Regions from separate parts of the Alkalihalophilus lindianensis genome, predicted to be linked through region 2. Evidence: riboswitches for the same ligand, from Rfam matches in the RefSeq annotation. Region 2 holds a riboswitch; the other holds the start of a gene.
What was found. A riboswitch is a leader RNA that binds a small molecule or an ion and turns the genes downstream of it on or off. The one in region 2 is predicted to bind S-adenosylmethionine.

Region 1 (12,246 bases), on a different contig from region 2:
GTGTTACCTCTGGTAGGTGATTTATATAAAGATGAACAGGAAGTTAGTAAAGGCCTTGGTGTAATCGAGACATCTAATACATTCGGTAAAGTGTTAAGCCCAATTGTTGGGGCTTTTTTAGCTTCTCTTGTTTGGTACTTACCTTTTCTTGCATTTCCTATTTTTTGTCTGATCTCTATTATTATGATTATTTTTCTTGTGGAATCACCACCAATGAACAAGGTCCCGCTTGCTGGAAAGGAATTCTTTCGATCATTAAAAGTGATCTTTAAACGTGAAGGACCTTGGCTCTATGCGGTATTTGTCATTGGAGCTATATGTATGTTTATTTTATTTGGGGTGCTTTTTTATCTATCGACTATGCTTGAGGAGCAGTATCAGATAGAAGGAGTGAAAAAAGGGGTTATTCTAGCCATTCCTTTAGCTGCACTCTGTGTAGCTTCCCTTTCTGCTGGAAAGATTATTGGTCAGGAGAAATGGTTGATGAAAAGAATGACGTTAACAGGTATTAGTTTATTAACGGTCTCCATGTTAGCTCTTTCCTTTTCAGATGATATATATTTTCTGTTATCAGCTTTATTAAGCAGCGGAGTTGGTATAGGAATTGCTCTACCTAGTTTAGATGCGCTCGTGACTGAGGGGATTCAAATGGAACAACGTGGTTCAGTCACCTCTCTTTATAGCAGTATGCGTTTTGTAGGTGTTGCAGCGGGACCACCCGTTTTTGCTATATTAATGGATGTGACTCATTTTGCGCTCTTTTTGCTGCAAGCTGGAATCGGTGCTGTTGGAATTGTCATAGCGATTCTTTTTATTCAACCTGATAAAGGAAGTAAGCCGACGTGGTAAAATAGTTGGTTTGTTGAGGAAAACGACGTATACTTCTAACTATGTAAAGGGAAAGAAGGGGTCGTTGTATGCAGCAGTTTTATGATCAATTCGGATGCATGGTTAGGCTAGCTTTAGATAAGACACCATTTTCTGGAGATCCTAAACATGTATGGGTCATTTGTAGATACAAAGAGCAATGGTTAGTGACAAAGCATAAAAAAAGAGGGCTTGAATTCCCTGGTGGAAAAGTTGAACGTAATGAAACGCCCATTGATGCAGCACATCGTGAAGTAATGGAAGAGACGGGTGGGGTGATTGGAGATATACGATTGATTGGGCAATATGAAGTGACAACCGAAAACGAACTCATTTACAAAAATATCTACTTCGCCACTATTTCTTCACTTATCAATAAAGACACTTATTTAGAAACTGATGGACCTATGACTCTTGAAGCTCTACCTGCTCACATTAAAGAGGATAAAAGGTTTAGTTTTATCATGAAAGACGAGGTTTTAGTTTATTGCTTAGAATATATGAAAGAGAAGCAACTAATCTAATCGTTGCTCCTCTTTTATGATTAAAAATGTTTGACCAGTCTACGTTCTAACCACTCTACTGTTTTATACATAATCGTTGCAAACACTGCAATAACAAACAGACTCATCAAAACCAAAGTGAAATTAAATACTTGGAATCCGTAGATAATGAGGTATCCAAGGCCTTGTTTTGATACAAGGAATTCTCCCACAATAACACCGACCCAGGCAAGACCGACATTTACTTTCAGTGTCGAAATGATTGTAGGTATGCTTGCAGGCAGAATAACAAATTGAAAAGTCTGCCGTTTTGAAGCTTGAAATGTTTGCATCACTTTAATATAGTTTGGATCGACTTCCCGAAAAGACGTGTAGACTACCATTGTCGTAATAATGACGGAAATTAAAGCCCCCATTGCGATAATAGATGTGAAGCCAGGTCCGAGTCCTACAATGAGCAGTGGCCCAAGAGCGACTTTAGGCATTGAATTTAAAATGACGAGATAAGGATCGAGTACTTTTGAGGTGAAAGGAGACCACCAAAGGATCGCAGCGAGAATGGTTCCAACCAAAGTACCGATGATAAAACCTAGTATCGTCTCAAATAAAGTTACAGAGGTATGAGTGAGTAAACTGCCATCTGATACCCTTGTTATAAGCAAGTGGAAGATTCGTGATGGCATACTAAACAGTAGTTGATCAATCCAGCCACTTCTAGCAGCAAACTCCCATAGGCCGAAAAAGGAGAGCAAGATGCTAAGTTGGACCGCGAATACATATCGTTTTTCTTTTTTTAAAGACCGTAGATAGTTTTGGTGAAGATCATGTTGAGTTGGCTTCAAGACTCTCCAACTCCTTCCATATCTCATTAAATAATTCGGTATAAGATGGAAGCTGCCTTGCTTCAAATGGCAAGCCCTCTCTTATTTCTTTTGGGACGTCGAATATTTTAGCGATCCGACCAGGTCTTGCAGACAATAACAACACTCGGTCAGACATTGCAATGGCCTCTCCAATATCATGAGTCACGAGAATCGCTGTTTTTTGTTTTTCTTTTAAAATAGTGGCAACTAAATCTTCGAGCTTTAACTTTGTTTGGTAATCTAGGGCTGAAAAGGGTTCATCAAGCAGGAGAAGAGATGGATTAGTAGCAAGCATCCGAACAAGGGCTACTCGTTGTCTCATTCCACCTGAAAGTTGACTTGGATAATGGGTGAGCTTATCAGTTAAGCCAACTTGCTCTAATAACGATTTTGCCTGCTCAATCGAATCTTTAGAATCTGCACCTAGTATCTTTTGTCCTAAGCTTATATTGGCTTCTATAGATAGCCAAGGGAACAGATAATCTTGCTGAAGCATATATCCGATATTGGCGTGCTTACTCGTAGTAGGGACGCCGTTTAACGTGATCTTTCCAGAAGTAGGACTCAAAATTCCAGCTACTAAGGAAAGTAGAGTCGTTTTTCCGCTACCACTAGGGCCAAGAATGGAGATGAATTCTCCATCCTTGACTGTGAAGCTAATATCAACAAGGGCCGAAGTGGCTTCTTTTTTGGATACATAGGTGAGAGAGACATCATCAACTAGTAAATCAGCCATTTGCCTCACTTCCTTATTTTAATATTGACTCAGCAATTGATGTATTCACTAATGCCTCGTAGTCAACGTATTGAGGCAGTTCTCCGGAATCATCCATGATGGTTTGTAAATTGTCCCAAGCACCAGGAGATAATAGTGGATCTGTTGCATAAGAGCCTTGGTCTTTATAGCGTTCGACTACTTGAGTTACAACATCAACGGGGGTATCTTCAAAGAAAGTGACAATCGATGCGGCAATGATCTCAGGTGATTGCTCATCAACCCACTGTTGACCTTTATATAAAGCTCGCGTAAAGCGTTCAATCGTTTCCGTGTCATTTTTTAACGTGCTCTCTTTTGCCATGAAAACGGTATATGGGACTTCACCAGACTCTTCTCCGAAAGATGCTACAATATGGCCAAGTCCTTCATTTTCAAACAATGTAGCTTGAGGTTCAAATAGTTGTACATAATCACCAGTGCCAGAAGCAAAAGCACTAGCGATGTTGCCAAAATCAATGTTTTGAATTAATTTTAAATCTTTATGCGGATCAATCCCGTGTTGACGTAATACATGCTCCCCTACCATTTGAGGCATGCCACCTTTACGCTGGCCAAGGAAGGTACTCCCATTTAGGTTATCCCAACGAAACTCATCAGTCGGTGTGCGAGATACTAGAAACGTTCCATCTGTTTGAGTGAGGGCAGCAAAGTTAATAACAGGATCGGATGCATTTTGAGCATAGACATAAATCGAGGTTTCTGCCCCAACAAGTGCGATATCTGCTCCGTCGGATAATAAAGTAGTCATCGTTTTATCGCCACCCCAGGCCGTCGTTAATTCAAGCTCAATTCCTTCCTCTGAAAAATAGCCTTGAGCCATTGCTGCATAGAGAGGGGCGTAAAAAATAGATCTAGTCACTTCAGCCACTCGTACCGTCTCTTGATCGTCATTACCAAAAGAACAGCCAAGAGGAGCGAGTAACAAGATCATAGAAAGTGGGAGAAGTAACCATCTTTTTAGCTGTTTCATTGCTTTTCAACTCCTTAAAAATAGGTTTCTTTCCACATTGTATGTTTGTGCAGTGAAATGTGTGTTTGCCTATGAAGAAGTAAAAGCTAAAGGAATATGGGTGATCACTAGCCTTCAGATAACGCATTTTGATATGCTGTCGGTACACTACTAGTGGCTAAAGAGAAGAGGTATATGATGCAAAATCGAATGATCCATAAACAAAAAATTCCTTCGCCTCATCCTGCAATAGAATTGTTTCTGATCACTTATTGGAGTGAGGGATTAAAGGTGAAAGGTTATTTAGCTGAACCGGTTAGCTCACACCCTCTACCTGGTCTTGTTTACTTAAGAGGTGGGATTAAAAATGTTGGTATGGTTCGGATCCAACGGCTCATTCAATGGGCCTCAGAAGGTTTTGTGGTAATCGCTCCTTTCTATAGAGGCAATAAAGGGGGGGAAGGGCAAGAGGATTTTGCGGGTCGTGATCGGGAGGATGCGAATACAGCGTGTGAGATCTTACTCCAACATCCTTCTGTGAATCCAAAGAGTGTGCACGTACTTGGATTTTCAAGAGGTGGGGTAATGGCATTGCTTGTTGCTCTAAAGCATAAAGAAGTCGCTTCTCTTATAAGTTGGAATGGGGTAACGGATATGTTTTTAACGTATGAGGAACGTGTTGATTTACGAAGAATGATGAAAAGAGTCATTGGGGGAACGCCTAATAAATATCCAGATCGCTATCGATTTAGGACTCCGCTTGATCAATTATGTTCTATACAATCCTCTGTACTAATCATTCACGGTGCTAAGGATCAGCATGTATCAATTGAGCATGCTTATCGACTTGAGAGAGCTCTATTAGAACAAAGCAAGCATGTCGATACATGGTATTACTCTACATACGATCACCATTTCCCACCGAAAAGGCAACAACAAATTCTTCAACAGGCTGCACAATGGATGAAACAACAAGTGAAAGAATAACGGACGGTTTATACATGTTTAATTATTTTCAAATCGGTTAGAGATACATATACCATAAAAGATGGAAGGGTGAGAAAGAATGGCCACTGTAACAGCTGGATTTCAAGTTTTACCAAATGGAAAAGACATGAAAACGGATGGAGTGATTCCGAAAATTGTAGAAGTCGTTCAAAATTCTGGACTCACTTATCATGTAGGTCCGATGGAAACAGTCATTGAGGGTGATATTGATGATGTGCTAAGTGTCATTAAAACCGCTCAACAAGTCGGGATTGATGAAGGTGCTCAAGAAGTCCTAACAAATATTAAGCTTCATTACCGTGAAGATGGTGTATCGATTAAAGAAAAACTAACCCATGTAAAAGAAGGATAATCATTTAAAAAAAAATAGAAAAAGCCAAGTCGTGTAAGGCGACTTGGCTTTTTCGTGGGAATGGTATGATTAATAAAGAAATATTATAGTGTTGGACCTGCCTGTTTAATATCGTCACTTACGTTAGAGAACTTTTTGAAGTTCTCTTGGAAATCAGCAGCTAGTTGCTTTGCTTTTTCATCATAAGCAGCTTTATCAGTCCATGTATCACGTGGGTGTAATACTTCATCAGGTACACCTGGGCAGTGTAGGGGAACATGAAGACCAAAGATAGGATCTACTGATGTTTCAGCTTGACGAAGCTCACCTTGTAATGCAGCTTGAATCATTGCACGTGTATATGGTAAGTTCATACGTTTACCAACACCGTACTCTCCACCTGACCAGCCAGTGTTCACTAAGAATACCTGAACATCATGTTGAGAAATTTTCTCTCCTAGCATTTCTGCATAGCGTGCTGCAGGAAGTGGAAGGAAAGGAGCACCAAAGCATGTTGAGAATGTTGCTTCTGGTGAAGTAATGCCACGCTCAGTTCCTGCTAGCTTACTTGTGTAACCTGATAGGAAATGGTACATAGCTTGTTCTTTTGTCAGTTTACTGATAGGAGGCAATACGCCAAATGCATCAGCAGTTAAGAAGATAATGGTATTTGGATGTCCAGCAACACTCGGCGTAAGCGCATTTGGAATAGATTCAAGCGGATACGCTGCGCGTGTGTTTTCTGTTAACACGGTATTATCAAAATCAGGTAATGCTGTTTTTTCATCTACGACAACGTTTTCAAGAACCGAGCCAAAACGAATCGCATTCCAAATTTGTGGTTCTTTTTCTTCTGAAAGGTTGATGCATTTTGCATAGCAACCACCCTCAATATTAAATACGCCATTAGAAGACCAGCCGTGCTCATCATCACCGATTAGGTAACGGTTCGGATCTGCAGATAGAGTGGTTTTTCCTGTACCTGATAAACCGAAGAATAAAGCGACATCGCCTTCTTTACCTGTATTAGCTGAGCAGTGCATAGAAAGAACATTTTGTTCAGGAAGCAAGAAATTCATCACTGAGAAGATTGATTTTTTCATTTCACCAGCATATTCAGTGCCGCCAATTAATACGATGCGTTCTTCAAAAGAAACAATAATAAATGTTTCAGAACGAGTACCATCTACTTCAGGGTTTGCTTTAAATGTAGGTGCTGATACAATGGTGAAGTCTGCAATTGTTTCTTGCTCTAATTCTTCATTTGTCGGTCGAATAAATAATTGTCTAGCAAATGCTTGATGCCAAGCAAATTCGTTTACAACTTTTAAAGATAAACGATAGTTTTTATCTGCACCTGCATAGCCCTTTGAAACAAACAATTCTTCTTTAGTTCCTAAATGATCTAGAACTTTTTTATATAATTTTGTAAATACATCCTTCTCAATTGGTTGGTTAACAGGTCCCCAAGCAATTTTGTCAGCTACACTTGGTTCGTTGACAATGAACTTATCTTTTGGTGAACGTCCTGTGTACGTACCGGTTGCTACACTTAATGCACCAGAAGCAGTCAAGCTACCCTCTTTACGCATAAGTGATTTCTCAACTAAAGCAGAGATCGGTAAGTCATGATGTGCGTGCTCACTATTCAATAATTGGTCAAGTTCTGATGTAAGGCTTAAAGTAGTCATTGTCGCAAAACCCTTTCCTATTTAAAGTAAATATCTTTAATTTATATGTGTCATCTCGTCTATGTGAATTAGTATAACACATTATATCTATTAGTCTATACTAATGTGAAAGTTTTTTTGGAAAATGATGCAATGAACCAGAATGTATTGATTACATGCTTTGTGAGAACTGCATAGAGAAAGGGTTTATAGGGTGTTAATTCACCTAGCGGTCAGGCTCATGAATGATTACCCATGCATACGAAAGAAGAATGATGTAAAGAAAAAAGTCTGAACGAACCCCTTAATAATAGAAGAAAAGGGGTTTGTGTGTTGTTGCTTTTTTGAGAAATAGTGTAGATGGTTTGTGTGATTAGTATAACCTATTATCAACAAAAGAAGATGCCTCTAAAAGTACGAATATTAGTGAATTTAGCAGTGTTGTTGACATAGTTTTATATGTACGTTATGATATGTCGCGAACGGATACTCTTATCCAGAGTAGGTGGAGGGACAGGCCCGAAGAAACCCAGCAACCAACACTCACGCCATTCGAGTGAAAAGGTGCTAACCTGCAAGGCAGCTGCCTTGAACGATAAGAGGCGAAAGGTAAACATTTCAACCCTTTTCCTCGTCGGAATAGGGTTTTCTACGTTTATATACGTCTTAAACCGTTTTATCACCAATTGGATGAGGAACGAGTGCCGTCTCAAATCATTCGCATATAATAATGGTTATGTGCATAGGAGGAATTTGAACATGGTAGAAAAGAAAAGTCGTCATTTATTTACTTCAGAATCAGTAACAGAAGGTCATCCGGATAAAATCAGTGATCAAATCTCTGATGCGATTCTTGATGACATCTTATCTAAAGATCCAAATGCACGTGTTGCATGTGAAACATCAGTAACAACTGGTCTTGTATTAGTTGCTGGTGAAATTACAACAAGTACGTATGTTGACATTCCTAAGGTTGTTCGTGAAACAATTAAAGGAATTGGTTATACTCGTGCGAAGTATGGTTTCGATGCGGAGACTTGTGCTGTATTAACATCAATCGATGAACAGTCAGCAGATATCGCACAAGGTGTTGACCAAGCACTAGAAGCTCGTGAAGGACAAATGACGGATGCAGAAATTGAATCGATTGGTGCTGGTGACCAAGGTTTAATGTTTGGTTATGCTAATAATGAAACAAAAGAACTTATGCCTTTACCAATCTCATTAAGTCACAAATTAGCACGTCGTTTAACGGAAGTTCGTAAAGAAGAGATCCTTCCTTACTTACGCCCTGATGGTAAAACACAAGTAACGGTTGAATACGATGAAGATGGAGTACCAGCTCGTATTGATACGATCGTTATCTCAACTCAACACCACCCAGAAGTGACACTTGAGCAAATTCAACGTAACTTAAAAGAGCATGTCATTAAACCAGTCGTACCTGCTGAACTAATTGACGAGAACACTAAATACTTTATCAACCCAACAGGTCGTTTCGTAATCGGTGGACCTCAAGGAGATGCTGGTCTTACAGGACGTAAAATCATTGTTGATACGTATGGTGGTTATGCTCGTCATGGTGGCGGAGCTTTCTCTGGTAAGGATGCTACAAAAGTAGACCGTTCTGGTGCTTATGCAGCTCGTTATGTAGCGAAAAACATCGTTGCAGCTGGACTAGCTGACAAGTGTGAAGTACAACTTGCTTACGCTATCGGAGTAGCGCAACCTGTATCGATTTCAATTGATACATTTGGAACTGGAAAAGTATCTGAAGAGACACTTGTTCCACTTGTTCGTGATAACTTTGATCTGCGCCCAGCTGGAATTATCAAAATGCTTGACCTACGTCGTCCAATTTATAAGCAAACTGCTGCTTATGGTCACTTTGGTCGTACAGATATCGAGCTTCCATGGGAGCAAACAGATAAAGCTAACACGCTTAAAGAGCAGGCTGGCCTATAATTAAATAATACGTAAGAAGCAAAGCACAATTTCTCCGTGGAGAAGTTGTGCTTTTTGTCTTTTGTTTACGTCTTTTAAAAAGGGGTAAATGAGAGGTAGACACACTTCTAGGTATGCTTTTCTTCAAAAAAGACCAGACTAAGCATTAAGAGGGAGGTGGACTATTATGGCACAAGATGTATTATGTGAAGTGAATAATTGTGTGCATTGGGCACATGGTAACCAATGTGAAGCAGATAAGATTTATGTAATCAGCCATAAAGGAAAACAAGCAGATCGACAAGAAGAAACAGATTGCAAAACATTTGAACCAAGTTAAGAGTATAAGAAGAGGGCATTAAGGTGCCTTCTTTTTATACTCTTAGTATTGAGAATGAGAATTGATATTATTCATAAAACGAAAAAAGTACCTGATTTGAGGCAGGGACTTTTTTTGGCCTATACGCATTGAAATGAAGAGATTCTTCTTAAGTCGATTCCGAAATTTACCCAACGGAAAAACCACCATCTATATCCAGCCACTGAGTTCCGGCCAACAAAGGTAGGGAAGAACCAAAAAGATTCACCGTTCGTTAACCGAATAAATGTAAACCGAAATAAACAACGATTAATGGCTCCTGGATCAACAGCAAAAGCTTGTGGTCAAGATGGAGCGGGTGGAATCATTTGTGGCGGTGGTCCAAGTAGCGCTTGTCGATCTAAGGGTGTTTCATATTCGTTTGTTGTCATTGGGTAATAGTGATATTGATCATAATGGTTTGGATCATATTGAAACATATGTCACTCCTCATCCAAGAAGATAGGTTTTATCTAAATCTTCTAATACCCTATCCAGATGCCTAGGATAGAGTGCAACAATGCTTAGTATTTAAGCTAGGTGTTTCGTTCGGTGACTGCTGTTGCTTGCTTTTTCATATTCAGAAAGTAGGCGATCGAATATCGCTTCCCATGACTGTGTTCTGGCATAGGCTCTTGCCTCTAAATTCATGTGTAGACGTTTTGTGGGCTGTGTTAATAATTCGGTGATTGCATTTACAAATGAGAGCGAATTACCTGCTTCACAAATCATGCCTGTTTGGCGATGACGGACGATCTCTTTTACGCCACCTTTATTAGCTACAATAGCGGGAGTGCCTGAAGCAAGGGCTTCGAGTACTACATTTCCAAATGTTTCAGTTTGAGAAGGAAAAATAAAGAGGTCAGCAAGTGCATAAATAGCTGCTAGTGCTTCTCCGTTTAAATACCCGGTAAAAGTTACATGGTCACCAGTGAATTCATCCTTCATTTCACGAAGCATGGGACCATCTCCGACATAAATCCAATGAATCTGAGCCCGTAACTCACTAGGTAACTGGCGCATAATCTTTTTTAAGGTTGCAAGGTCTTTCTCTGGAGCCATGCGACCAACATAAAGGAGAATGTATTTTCTCTCTATAGAATAAATGTCATATAAGAAACCTTCTTTCTTCGATGGTTGATATTGGTGACAATCCACACCTCGGCTCCAAATATCGAGCCGATTAAGTCCTTGTTTATTGAGGTGATCCCTCGTTTCTACAGAGGGAACAAAGACTTTCTGGCAACTACCATAGAACCAACGTAAGTATGACCACATCACTTCTGTTAAGAAAGTGAGCTTATAGTAATGAAGATAATAATCAAAATGAGTATGATAAGAGCCAATTAAAGGAATGTGATGTTTTTTACTATAATGAAGACCTGATAGCCCGACATTAAATGGAGTAGTGACGTGAATGACTGTGGGTGCAAAAGCAGATAGCTCTTTTTTCATTTTTAACGGGTTGGGCCAGGCGATACGACATTCTGGGTATAAGAAAAAAGGATAGCTTGTAAAAGAATGAATGTTACTTCTAAAGTGGTCTCCTCGTTCTAGGTGATCAGGTACAAATAAATGATAATTGATATTGCGGCTTTCCAAATGAGTGACTAACCTAGTTAACGTTCTTGCAACCCCATTCACTTGTGGACTATACGTATCAGAAAACAATGCGAGATTCATGAAACATTCCTCCCGAATATGAATTGGTCTAGCGCTTATTCCATTTTCTTAAACTCCAAGGATTAGTCTAATAGTGATCATGCAAATTGCTCCTGTTATAAATCCAAGAAGAGCACCAATTAAAACATCAGACGGATAATGTAAACCTAAGCTAATGCGTGAAACTCCAACGATTATAGCGAGTAAAAGCAGGAAGATAGCATAGCTAGGAAATAAAAGCATAAAAGGTGTACAAAGGGAAAAGATAGCAGTTGTATGACCAGATGGGAAAGAATGATCTTTTAATGGATTAGAAATCACATTAGATTCATTCACTGTAAGGTAAGGTCTAAATCTCGGAAGGTAGTGTTTCATTAATCTTACAATCATATGACTCGTGATTAAGGAGATCATTGCAGCCCATGTCGTCATAAAGACGGTTCCCTTCGATGAAAAAAGGAGGAAAAACAGTGAGAGCACAGTCATAGGTGCACTGCCAAGATGAGTAATAACATGCATTGGCATCATCCACTTGTGGTGTTTGTTTACTAGATGAAAAAGATGAATATCAGTTTCGTATAATCTGGACTTACTGATTATCATGTACATCACCTCTAGTTCTTTTCTCTAGTGTAGGGGAGAATTGTTGAGGAAGTATCAAGTGTAGTTTAAAAATTTGTGTAGGTTATTTAATGAGTCTTAATGAATAATGACAAAGAATGGTTATATTCGCTAGTTGACGACAAAAACAGTCTTCAAAAAGGCTTGAAGACTGTTCAATCGTCTATTTTTCATTTTCGTTTTTGACTTGTTTGTAGTGTTGGCCTTTTTCCACATATTCACGTCTGATTCTTGTCATATCCTTAAAGTCTTCTTCTGTTAATTCACGAACGACCTTAGCGGGGCGGCCAAAAGCCAGAGTGTTAGGCGGAATTTTCTTCCCTTGAGGAACGAGACTACCTGCTCCAATAAAGGCGCCCTCTCCAATCTCTGCTCCGTCAAGAATAATCGAACCCATTCCAATTAAAGCATTTTTACGAATTGTGCAACTATGTAAGAGTACCTGATGTCCAACTGTGACATCATCTTCAATAATAAGCGGGTATTTAGGGCTTTGATGGAGCATCGATTGATCTTGTATATTGACTCTCTCTCCAATTATTGTTGGGGAGACATCCCCGCGGATTACCGTTTGAAACCATATGCTGCTTAAAGCTCCAATTGTAACATCGCCTGTGATTGTGACGTAGTCTGCAATAAAAGCACTTTCATCAATTTTGGGCCATTTTCCTTCATACGGATAAATCATTTTT
Region 2 (12,246 bases):
GTCATTGATCCAACATTAGTGCGTGGACTTGATTATTATAACCACACTGCATTTGAAGTAATGGCAGAAGGTGAAGGCTTTGGGGCGATCACGACATTATGTGGAGGAGGACGCTACAATGGGCTTGTACAAGAATTTGGAGGACCTGAGACACCAGGAATTGGATTTGCCTTTAGTATTGAACGATTAATCATGGCGCTAAAAGCTCAAGGGAAAGTGCCTGATTTCGGTAATCAACTCGATTGCTTTGTCGTGACTTTAGGTGATGCTGCAAAGGAAAAGTCGGTTGAGCTTCTATACCAATTACGTCAAGCAGGCATTCGTTGTGATAAAGATTACTTAGATAAAAAGATGAAAGCTCAATTTAAGGCAGCTGATCGTCTAAATGTACGCTATACAGCCATTCTTGGTGATAATGAACTTGCTGAGAATCGTATTAATGTTAAGAACATGGAAACAGGTGAGCAAGTCGAGGTTGCACTTGATACCTTTATCACATATATGAAAGAGCAAGTTGAGGGAGGCAAATAAGATGATAGGTAGAACGCATCATTGTGGAGAGTTAAGAGAAGAGCATGTAGGTGAAGTGGTACAACTAAAAGGATGGGTGCAAAAGCGTCGTGATCTTGGAAATGTCATTTTCCTTGATTTCCGTGACCGTTCTGGTATTGTTCAGGTTGTATTTAGCCCCGAGGTAAACAAAGAAGCATTAGAAATTGCTGAGCGTGTTCGTAATGAGTATGTTCTAGAGATAGAAGGAACAGTTGTAGCCCGTGAGGAACGTACAGTAAATGATAAACTTCCTACAGGGAACATTGAGATTCATGTAACAAAGGTTGAAGTTCTAAATGCTTCAAAATCACTTCCGTTCCAAATTGAAGCAGATACGGATGCTTCTGAGGATGTTCGTCTACGTTACCGTTACTTAGACTTGCGTCGTCCTGATATGCAAGAAACATTTAAGCTGCGCCATAAAACGACGAAACTAATTCGTAACTTCTTAGATGATGAAGCATTCCTTGAGATTGAAACACCAATGCTGACAAAGAGTACACCAGAAGGGGCACGTGATTATCTTGTTCCAAGTCGCGTGCATCACGGTGAGTTCTATGCGCTGCCACAATCACCACAAATCTTTAAGCAGCTTTTAATGGTGTCAGGCTTTGAGCGTTACTACCAAGTCGTTCGTTGTTTCCGTGATGAGGATTTACGTGCGGATCGTCAACCAGAATTTACTCAAATTGATATTGAGACATCTTTCATGGATAAAGAAGACTTGCTTTCAATGACTGAGAAAATGATGGCAAAAGTAATGAAAGAAACAAAAGGCATCGATATTTCTCTTCCCATGCAACGCCTAACTTATGATGAAGCAATGAATCGTTACGGTTCAGATAAGCCAGATACTCGTTTTGAAATGGAACTTGTTGAGCTTTCTGAGGTTGTAGCTGACTCTAGCTTTAAAGTATTTACTAGTGCAATCAACAGCGGTGGCATTGTAAAAGGGTTAAACTTAAAAGGTGGAGCAAGTAAAATGTCTCGTAAAGAGATTGATGCTCTAACTGAGTTTGTGAAGCCTTATGGTGCGAAGGGTCTTGCTTGGTTGAAAGTAGAAGCTGAAGGTCTTAAAGGTCCTGTGGCTAAATTTTTTGAAGGCGAGCAAGCAGAGAGTTTACTTGAAGCAATGAACGGTGAAGAAGGAGACTTATTATTCTTTGCTGCTGATAAAAAACAAGTTGTATTCGATAGCTTAGGTGCTCTTCGTCTGAAGTTTGGTAAAGAGTTTGACTTGATTAACAAGGATGTATATAACTTCCTATGGGTGGTTGATTTCCCGCTCGTTGAATATGATGAAGATGCAAAACGTTTTGTCGCTCTTCACCATCCATTCACAAGTCCGAAGAAAGAAGATCGTGATCTTCTTGCAACGGATCCTGCAGCAGTCCGTGCTGAAGCCTATGACCTTGTCTTAAATGGATATGAGCTTGGTGGTGGATCACAACGTATTTACGAGCGTGAGATCCAAGAGCATATGTTCAGAGCACTTGGTTTCACAGAAGAAGAAGCAAAAGAACAATTTGGCTTCTTACTTGAAGCATTTGAATACGGTACACCTCCACATGGCGGTATTGCGCTTGGACTTGACCGTTTGATCATGCTACTTGCAGGTCGCACAAACTTACGTGACACGATTGCATTCCCGAAAACAGCAAGCGCAAGCTGCTTGTTAACCAATGCACCAAGTGAAGTAAGTCTTGATCAATTAATTGATTTAAACTTATCGGTCATTGGAAAGAAGTCTGATAAAGTAAAAGCTTAATAAATAGAGCCCCGCTAAAGCGCATCCCGCGCAAGCGGGTTTTTTTTTTATGTGGCAATCGCATTACGTTTTCGCACAAACGAAAAAAACCATTGACTCTTCAATTCGTGATGCGTATAATCAGTTTTAATAGAAAATTCGAAACAATATGAGATAGAGATCTCATCCTTATCAAGAGTGGTGGAGGGACTGACCCTATGAAACCCGGCAACCGGTTTGTATGCCATACAAACAAAGGTGCTACGTTCAGCAGAATGTATTCATTCTGGTAGATAAGGGAAGGCAGAAAAACCTTTCCTTAGTGAAAGGTTTTTTTTGTTTAATTCTAGATATAAAGCTAAGACGAGATAGATAAGAGGCGAGGAGAGAGAGTTATGTTAAAAGTAGCGATTCTTGGATTTGGTACAGTAGGTGGAAGCGTATATGGACGGCTAGAAAAAAGCCGTAAAACCATTGAGGAGCAAATAGAGGAGCCGTTTCAAATCACAGCCATTTTGGTAAAAGACCGTCAAAAAGATCGTGCCAATCTTAAGGATGTCTTCATCACGACTGAGTGGGAACAGTTTAAAGCTCATCAAAAGTACGATATCGTATTTGAAGCGATTGGAGGTATTGAACCAGCCTTTACGTACACTCACTATTTTCTCGAGCAAGGAATTCCAGTTATCTCCGCAAATAAAAAGCTTGTGGCGCAAAAAGGTGAAGAACTTGAAAAAGTAGCGACTTCAGGTGGAGCTTTTTATGGTTACGAAGCGGCTGTGGCGGGAGCTGTTCCAATTGTAAATGCTCTTCGTGGAACACTTGCAACGACAGCTATTAATCAAGTGAGAGGGATTTTAAATGGAACGACTAATTATATGTTGACGGAAATGATTCAAAAAGGACGCAGTTTTGCGGATGTGTTACTTGAAGCCCAGCAGTTAGGTTATGCTGAAAGTGATCCTACTGATGACATTGAAAGCTTTGATGCATGGTATAAGTTAATCATCTTAAGCCGACTCTGTTTTGGGAAGTGGGCTGACCCTGAGCAGATAAGCCGTTTCGGAGTGAGTGAGATTGAAAATTGGCATGTAGAGGTGGCAAGTGATATCGGCTGCCAAGTTAAATTAGTAGGAGATTCGAGGCTTGAAGAGGGAGAGATTAAAGGCATTGTATCGCCGGCATTTGTGGTGAACGAAGAACTGTTAGCTTCCATTAATGGCGTTACAAATGGGGTGGTTATTTACGGCGAAGATATTCATGAATTAGCTTTTGTCGGGCCTGGGGCTGGAGGTGCTGCTACCGCTAATAGTATGGTTGAAGATTATCTTTTTCACAAACGCTACAAAGGAGATCGAGTTGTTATAGCAGAAAGTAATTCAAAAGAGAGTGCTAGTTATGATGTGGTGTTTGTCAATCAAGCAAGCTACGGAGAATGCTTGCACTGGGCTGAGGCACATTCGATCAACATCATTGAATCCATTCCTCATGCAGAGGGAGAGGCATGGATTGTGAAGGATGCTGCAGTCGATTACCTCCATCAGCCTGTTTATCAATTATGTGGTGACCTCAATAAAGTGAAAAGTCGTCAACATAGTAAGGTGCTCTAATCACACTAGGGTTTAATGAGATTTCGATAAGCTTCAATGAGAGCAGTAGGTTCTTCTTTAATATAATAAGTCCTTACTCCGCGGCTTGTGTGAAGATACAAGAAGCCCATCGCATTTTTTTCGGGTTTCTTACGATATGAAATATCAAATATAGATTGAATAGGGTAATGATCATCTTTTACTGTTAACTGATCTGGAAAAAGCATCATATCATACGAGGTTTCAACAATTCTCTTTTCAGTCCAACCAATTTCTTGACTAATTTCGATACAACGTTGGGTGGCAAGTGCTTTTTTCATAACTAGATGAAGCCTCCTAAATAAGTTTATATCTACCGTACCACAGGAGTAAAAAAAGAACAAAAAAACAAATGACAGAAAATTAAGATAAAATACTTGCATGTCGTTTTCGGTCATGTTATATTTAGTTCAACAGATAAGAATCCTACGTTGTACGTAAAAACTGAGTGTTTTGAGCCAACACTTTTGAAAAGGGAGCAAGTAGTTGTTTGTTGGATTACATGCCTTTGTGTACTCTTGGAAGGAAGTAAGATAATAAGCACTGTGCACCCACCTGTGAGAGCAGGTTCAAAGCGTAAGTCAAATACGGCATAGTTGGGATTCTTATCCTACATAACTGGGAAAAGAAGCTAAATTGTTCAATTGAACAATTTAGCTTCTTTTTGTGACGAAACGCCTTAGACTTTTTCATCATGCTGTGATATATTCAAATCCGACAATCGATAGCTTTTTAGTATGCTACTAAAAGGGTATACTAGCTGGTAAATAAACCTTTTGCTTGGAAGGAGAAACGATACATGTTACATCAATTTTCACGGAATGAATTAGCTATTGGTCATGATGGATTAGACCAATTAAAAAATAGCACAGTAGCGGTACTAGGTATTGGAGGAGTTGGGTCTTTTTCAGCTGAAGCACTTGCACGATCTGGTGTTGGCCGTCTTGTATTAGTAGATAAAGATGATGTAGATATTACTAATGTCAACCGTCAAATTCATGCTTTGCTCTCTACTGTAGGACGCGAGAAAGTAGAGTTAATGAAAGAACGGATTGCAGATATAAATCCTGATTGTGAAGTTATTGCTCTAAAAATGTTTTATACAGAAGAGACCTATGAACAGTTCTTCAGCTATGGACTTGACTATGTTGTTGATGCAAGTGATACGATCTCTTATAAAATTCACCTCATGAAACAATGCTTAGAGCGTAAAATCCCTATTATCTCAAGTATGGGTGCCGCTAATAAGATGGATCCTACTCGCCTTCGTATTACGGATATTTCTAAGACAAGCTATGATCCTATGGCAAAAGTGATTCGCACAAAGCTACGTAAGGATGGCATTCATAAAGGAATCGAAGTTGTCTTTTCTGATGAACAGCCTATTAAAATACGAGAAGATATCCGTAAAGAAATTGTTCCACAAAAAGCTGAGGAAGGTCCGATTCGTAAGGCGAAGATGCCACCTTCTTCAAATGCATTCGTTCCATCTGTTGCTGGCTTAATTATGGCTGGTCATGTTATCACGAAATTATTAGATGGCATTGAAATCAATCGTTAATCAATAAAAAAACATGCTCCCACTCATAGGAAGCATGTTTTTCTCTATTTTGCGAGCTTTTCTAAATTTCCATTCTTGTCCATTTTAAAGGAGGCACTAGAGAGCGCTTCTTCATCTTCTAAGATTGCCATTCTTCGTGCTCTATTCATGATTTGAATGAGAGACTGGTAATCTTCTTCAATGATCGAACTATCTTGTTTTAGCTTTTGAATTTCACCTTCAAGCTCACGATTACGGTTAATGAGCTCTAAATTCGTCTTAATCAAAGCTGCATTTTCCTCTTCTAGAGAAGATGAGTCTGACTCGAGCGAAAGATTTTGTAAATAATGAATCACCGAATCTAGTGACATCTCTTTTGGTGCTGGTTGTAGTGATGGTTGTACATTTATGGTTGGTGGTGGACTCCACAGTGGCTTTCGTTGAGTGAAATAGGAATAAGACATCGCGCGCTTTCTTTCTTTCCGTTCTTTTTTTGCTTCAGCAATTTGTCTTACATAACGTTGCCTAACGACAGCATTCCATCTAAATCCACAAGCAGCAGACGTACGATTCAATTCATCTCCGACTTCTTCAAACGCCTGCAGTTGTGTGCTGCCTTCGCAAATATGTTTAATCACCGTTTCAGCCAGTAATACATCATCTTCATGAGACCAAGCATCTTGTCTAACTTTCATTCTGTTCAACTCCTAATCCATAAATAGTTTTTGTTACTAGCTACTATGGTCAGAATAAGAAAGGTTTATACAAGGCTCATAGAAAAATGTGGAGATATCCTTCGATCTTTTTAAAAAAGAAAGCCTAATCATTATGAAAAAGTATGAAAGAACCTTTTTTTATATGGGGGAAACGTGTAAGATATAGAAGGTAAAATTATTTGTTAGTTTTCGACAAAATTCGAGGGGTACAAAATGATAAAAACCTTACGAGCAAAATTATTGTTCTTCTTCTTTTTTGCGACGTTACTGCCTTTATTATTTGTAGGCTATATTACATTTCAGTCGCAAAAAATCGATATGAATGAACAGCTTCATCAAACGATGTATACAATGACGGATAACTTCGCTGTTTCTATAGAGAATATTGTAAATGAACGAATGAAAGATGTTATTATTCTAGCAAACAATCCAACGCTTCGAGATTCGGAGCAATCAAGAGAGTTGATTCGTGAAGAATTACGATTATTTGTGAATGCACACTCGGTATATTACGGGGCAATATTTGTGAATACAGAAGGAATTGTCACTGTAGACCTGGATAATACCATTGTAGGAACGGATGTCAATGATCGTTCTTGGTATCAAGAAACGATTTCTGGGAATGGCATTTATTTTTCTGATATTTTTTATTCAGATGTGATTAATCAGCCTGCGCTTGTCTTAACACACGAAGTAAAAGGGAGTGAAGGAGAGACATTGGGTGTTGTCTCCGCCATCTTTGATGTAAACTTTTTATGGGAACGTTTGGCTCACTTTGGTAAGCAACAAAAAAGTCATGGATTAGATGGGTATGCTTTTTTAGTGAATGATCAAGGAAATCTCATTGCACATCCAAATGAGAACTTAATCCTTTCATATAACTATTTGGAGCAAAATGAATTAACAAGTGAGGCCTTATTAGGCTTGGTCCAAAACCGAAACTTATTTCATAGTAAGAGCAACGATATGATTCAAACCTTTGCAAGAGTCGCTAAAGCTCAAGGATTTGATAACGAATGGTATGTTGGGGTCTCTGTTCCACAGGATCGTATTAGTTCTCCAGTAAATGAACTCATTATTAAATACTTGATCTTATTTGGTTGCGTGCTTCTTATTACTTCCTTTGCTGTATTAAAGTTATCATCTTATATCGTAAAGCCGCTGCAACGACTTGTTTTTGCAACGAGTGACTTTGCATTTGGGAAAAAAGTCTATCCACTTGCACCTGATGCTTATCATGAGGTTGATACGTTAACTAGAACATTTAATATGATGACAAGGCGCTTAGTGGAAAGAGAGAAAAGTCACCGTAAGTCTACGCTTATATTAGAAACAACGGACAATGGTGTGCTTGCTTTTCAACAAAGTAGTCAGCGAGTTACGACGTTTAATAGACAGTGTGAGCAGTTGTTTGCGCTTGAAAAAGAGCAAGTCATTGGGTCAACACTTGATCAAGTAATTGAGACGAATAAGGCATTCGAGCAATTTATTGAAAACTCAAAGCTAGCTGATGTGCTGCATAATAAAGATTTTAATAAGAAGTATGAGTTTGAGTTTTATTTTAATGGTCAAAAACGAATCTTCTTTGCAAGTGTCTCAACCTTGCCAAAGCTTAATAACAAAGAAGAGTTAGAAGATGTTTTATTGATTTTCATAGATATTACAGATAAACGCAAAATGGAGCAAGAGCTTGTACGCTCAGAAAAGCTCCAATTAGTTGGTCAACTAGCAGCAGGTTTCGCTCATGAAATTCGTAACCCGCTGACAACCATTCGTGGATTCATGCAAATTTTCCATCAATCTGATGCGACAAAGGGTGAGCATAAGGTTCATTACGATGTGATCATTAAAGAGATTGACCGAGTGAATTCGATTATTGGTGAACTACTGCAGATGGCTAATCCAAAATCGGTCTCCACCAAATCGGAAACGAATATTGGTGAGCTTTTAACTGATATTTATACGTTGTATAAACCAGAAGCAACGGAGAAAGAGATCGCAATGAAGTTGCATCTAGAACCAATGCCAACGGTGTATCTCGATCGGAGTAAGCTTCATCAAGTTGTCATGAATCTTGTCAAAAATGGACTTGAAGCGATGGATGGAAGTGGAAAGTTAATTCTAAATGCTACTGAGAATAGTGAAAGAGAAACGATTGAAATCTCCATTGAAGATACGGGTGTCGGAATGGATGAGAAAACAGTTGAAATGCTTGGAACACCTTTCTTTACAACAAAAGAAACAGGGACAGGCTTAGGGTTGATGACCTCCTTCCGTATTGTTGAAGAACTGGGTGGAGAGATATCTGTGAGTAGTATTGAGGGAGTTGGTACAACATTCACGATTCAATTACCCTTACATGCAGTGAAAATGTATCAATAAAAAGTCTGGCTGCATCATGCAGCCAGACTTTTAACGTTGATCGAGTTTTGTGTAAATATCAGCTAATGCTTGTTCGAACTTGCCCGTTCGTTTTGGTTCGAAATAGCGGGCCTTTTTTATTTTGTCGGGTAAGTATTGCTGTTTTACCCAGCCATGCTCAAAATTATGTGGGTATTGATATTCTACGCCTCTACCTAGTTGTTGTGCCCCTTTGTAGTGGGCATCTTTCAAGTGCTTAGGAACATCACCAACGGCTCCTTGGCGAATATCAGCAAGTGCGGCATCGATTGCCGTATATGCAGAATTCGATTTGGGAGAAAGACATAGCTCAACGACAGCATTGGCAAGTGGAATCCTGGCCTCTGGCATCCCGAGTCGTTCGGCAGCCTCTATTGCCGCAAGCGTTCTTGCACCAGCTTGAGGATTAGCGAGGCCGATATCTTCATAGGAGATGACAAGAAGCCGTCTCGCGATACTTGTGAGGTCTCCTGCCTCAAGCAACCTTGCTAAATAATGAAGTCCAGCATTCACATCACTTCCCCGAATCGATTTCTGGAAAGCGGATAACACATCATAATGGGCATCGCCATCTTTATCGTGATGAAAACTTTTCTTTTGGATACACGATTCAGCGGTTTTGAGAGGGATTTTTTTAACACTCTCCTCGTTTGCAAATGTAGATTTAACAGCTAACTCTAATGCATTTAGGGCAGAGCGTACATCTCCTCCACACATATGAGCGAGGTGGGTGAGTGCCTCATCTGTGATCTCAATTTTTTCTTTGCCAAAGCCTACTTCCTGATCGTCTATTGCTCGTGTTAAGGCAACTTTTATGTCCTCAGGCGTTAAAGGCTCAAGCTCAAATATTTGACAGCGACTACGAATCGCTGGATTAATAGAATGATAAGGATTAGAGGTAGTGGCTCCAATTAAGATGATCAAGCCTTTTTCTAGATGAGGCAGAAGGAAATCTTGTTTTGCTTTATCGAGCCTGTGAACCTCATCTAAGATCACGATCAGCTGACCGTGCATTTTTGCTTCAGCAACAGCTACTTCCATATCTTTTTTATTATGAACAACTGCATTTAGCAATTTAAAAGGAGTATCTGTACTCCCTGCAATGGCTGTAGCAATTGATGTCTTGCCGATACCAGGCGGCCCGTATAAGATCATGGATGAAAGTTGACCAACGTCCACCATTCGACGTAGGAGCATTCCTTCCCCAACGAGATGCGTTTGACCGATTATATCTTCCACTTTTTTAGGGCGCATTCGATATGCAAGAGGTTCTTTTTTCATCTAATCATCTCCATTGCACGCAACATTTCTCTCTAGTGTAGCGGATTGATTGTAAAAAGCCAATGAAACCGATTAGCAAGTAGATTAGACACCAATCTACTCGGAATTCATGCTATAATTACAAAGAATTAGCAGGAGAGAAGGGGTAACCTTTGAGCGGAGTCGAGAAAAGTAGAAAGCCAAGTAAGCTTTTTGTTCGTTGGGCGGTATTTATGATTGGTCTAATCATCATGTCGTTTGGGATTTCGATGATGATTCGGGCTGATTTAGGAAGTGCACCGTGGGATGTCTTGCACATTGGATTAACGATGCAACTAGGGTTAACAGTTGGCTCATGGTCGATCATCATGGGTTTTATTATTATTGGTCTTACAAGCTTACTAACAAAAAAATGGCCACAATTTGGCGCTTTCATTAATATGGTGTTAGTCGGAGTTTTCATTGATATCTTTTTGTGGATTTTACCATCACCTGAAGGTTTCTTGTTGAAACTGGCTATGCTAGTAATAGGAATTATAGTGATTGGGTACGGGATTGGCTTATACATTGCGCCACGTCTTGGAGCAGGACCACGTGATAGCTTAATGCTTGCTCTTACATTGCGCACAGGCTGGAAGGTACAATGGGTTCGAAGTTCCATGGAAGTGATTGTACTCTCATTTGGATGGTTACTCGGTGGGCCTGTTTTTATAGGAACATTATTATTTTGTTTTGGCATTGGATCAGTAGTAGGGTTTACGATGCCACAATGTCAGCGAATCGTCGATATTTTGATAGAAAGAGGGTCAAGAAATGAAAATTTCAACCAAGGGACGCTACGGACTCACCATCATGATGGCATTAGCTAAAAAATCAGGTGAAGGTCCGGTTTCATTAAAGTCAATAGCAAAGGAATATAACTTATCTGAGCATTATCTTGAGCAGCTCATTTCGCCGCTTCGAAATGCAATGTTAGTGAAAAGTGTACGTGGGGCGTATGGCGGCTATATGCTTTCAAAGGATGCAAAAGAGATTACAGCCGGAGACATTATTCGCGTGCTAGAAGGGCCGATTAGTCCTGTTGAGGTCATGGATGATGAGGAGCCAGCAAAACGTGATCTATGGATAAAAATTCGTGATGCAGTAAAAGATGTACTTGATAACACGACATTGGATGATCTGGCGAATTATGAAGACAAAGGCAAACAAGAATATTATATGTTCTACATTTAACAAATAAAGAAGGTGATCAACGATGGAGTCTATCTATCTTGACCATGCAGCAACGTCGCCTATCGACCCTCGTGTGGTTGATGCGATGTTGCCGTATTATTATGAGCATTTTGGAAATCCGTCAAGCATTCATCATATCGGACGTGCTGCACGTCAAGCAGTTGATGAAGCCCGCCAAACAATGGCTGAACTTCTTCATACTAAGGCGAATCAGCTTACGATTACGAGTGGAGGAACGGAAGCTGATAATATGGCGATTCTAGGCTATGCTACTGGGCATGAAGCTAAAGGAAAACATATTATTACAACAATGATTGAGCATCATGCGGTCGGACACGCTTGCAAGGAATTAGAACAACGTGGTTTTGAAGTGACGTATTTACCAGTTGATGAGGCAGGGAAAGTTCATCCGGCAGCAGTTGAGAGTGCACTGCGTGAGGATACGATTCTTGTAACGATTATGTATGGAAACAATGAAGTAGGAACGATTCAGCCAATTGTTGAAATTGGTGAATTGTTACGTGATCATCAAGCTGTGTTTCATACAGATGCGGTTCAAGCTTGCGGTTCTATGGAATTACAGCTTGATGATCTTCCTGTAGATATGGTGTCCTTATCCGCTCACAAAATCAATGGTCCAAAAGGAATTGGCCTTTTATATACGAAAAAAGGAATCACCTTAAAACCGTTATTATTTGGGGGAGAACAAGAGCGTAAGCGAAGAGCTGGTACGGAAAATGTAGCAGCTATTGTTGGCTTTAGTAAAGCGTTGGAACTAACGCTAGAAACTGCCAGCGAAAAACGTGAGCGTTATCTTCGCTATTCACGTGTCTTTTTTGATACATTTACAAACATGAATATAAGCTTTGTGATTAATGGAGACCAAAATGATCGTTTGCCGCATATTTTAAATGTGAGTTTTCCAGGAATTCAAGTAGAGGCACTGCTCGTTGCACTTGATATGGCACAGATTGCAGCGTCAAGTGGCTCCGCATGTACAGCAGGTTCGCTTGAGCCATCTCATGTGTTGCAGGCTATGTACGGGGAGAAAGGTCAGGAGCGAGTCAACTCCGCTGTGCGCTTTAGCTTCGGTATAACCAACACAGACGAGGAAATAGACTTCGCTGCAAACGAAATAGCGAAAATTGTGAAGAGGCTCCAAGATCAACA

Region 1: linked by a shared signal. The riboswitch ahead of metK (methionine adenosyltransferase) and the one ahead of RYX56_RS16290 (homoserine dehydrogenase) in region 2 are both predicted to bind S-adenosylmethionine.

What each region holds. Positions count from the first base shown of each region.
Region 1 is NZ_JAWJBA010000008.1:50,430-62,675, forward strand. It holds gene bcbE (bacillibactin exporter BcbE) at 1-849, shown strand, start outside; gene ytkD (RNA deprotection pyrophosphohydrolase) at 918-1,391, shown strand; gene RYX56_RS18500 (ABC transporter permease) at 1,412-2,212, opposite strand; gene RYX56_RS18505 (ABC transporter ATP-binding protein) at 2,193-2,969, opposite strand; gene RYX56_RS18510 (ABC transporter substrate-binding protein) at 2,983-3,981, opposite strand; gene RYX56_RS18515 (alpha/beta hydrolase family protein) at 4,159-4,947, shown strand; gene RYX56_RS18520 (thiamine-binding protein) at 5,027-5,320, shown strand; gene pckA (phosphoenolpyruvate carboxykinase (ATP)) at 5,404-6,990, opposite strand; SAM riboswitch class I at 7,459-7,571, shown strand; gene metK (methionine adenosyltransferase) at 7,729-8,934, shown strand; gene RYX56_RS18535 (DUF1540 domain-containing protein) at 9,101-9,253, shown strand; gene RYX56_RS18540 (hypothetical protein) at 9,577-9,711, opposite strand; gene RYX56_RS18545 (glycosyltransferase family 4 protein) at 9,803-10,954, opposite strand; gene RYX56_RS18550 (phosphatase PAP2 family protein) at 11,003-11,536, opposite strand; gene RYX56_RS18555 (gamma carbonic anhydrase) at 11,718-12,242, opposite strand.
Region 2 is NZ_JAWJBA010000006.1:25,283-37,528, forward strand. It holds gene hisS (histidine--tRNA ligase) at 1-531, shown strand, start outside; gene aspS (aspartate--tRNA ligase) at 533-2,320, shown strand; SAM riboswitch class I at 2,486-2,599, shown strand; gene RYX56_RS16290 (homoserine dehydrogenase) at 2,695-3,909, shown strand; gene RYX56_RS16295 (hypothetical protein) at 3,915-4,208, opposite strand; RNA gene ssrS (6S RNA) at 4,348-4,534, shown strand; gene RYX56_RS16305 (tRNA threonylcarbamoyladenosine dehydratase) at 4,727-5,488, shown strand; gene RYX56_RS16310 (RsfA family transcriptional regulator) at 5,533-6,162, opposite strand; gene RYX56_RS16315 (ATP-binding protein) at 6,397-8,565, shown strand; gene RYX56_RS16320 (replication-associated recombination protein A) at 8,596-9,864, opposite strand; gene RYX56_RS16325 (YczE/YyaS/YitT family protein) at 10,017-10,712, shown strand; gene cymR (cysteine metabolism transcriptional regulator CymR) at 10,657-11,076, shown strand; gene RYX56_RS16335 (cysteine desulfurase family protein) at 11,099-12,246, shown strand, end outside.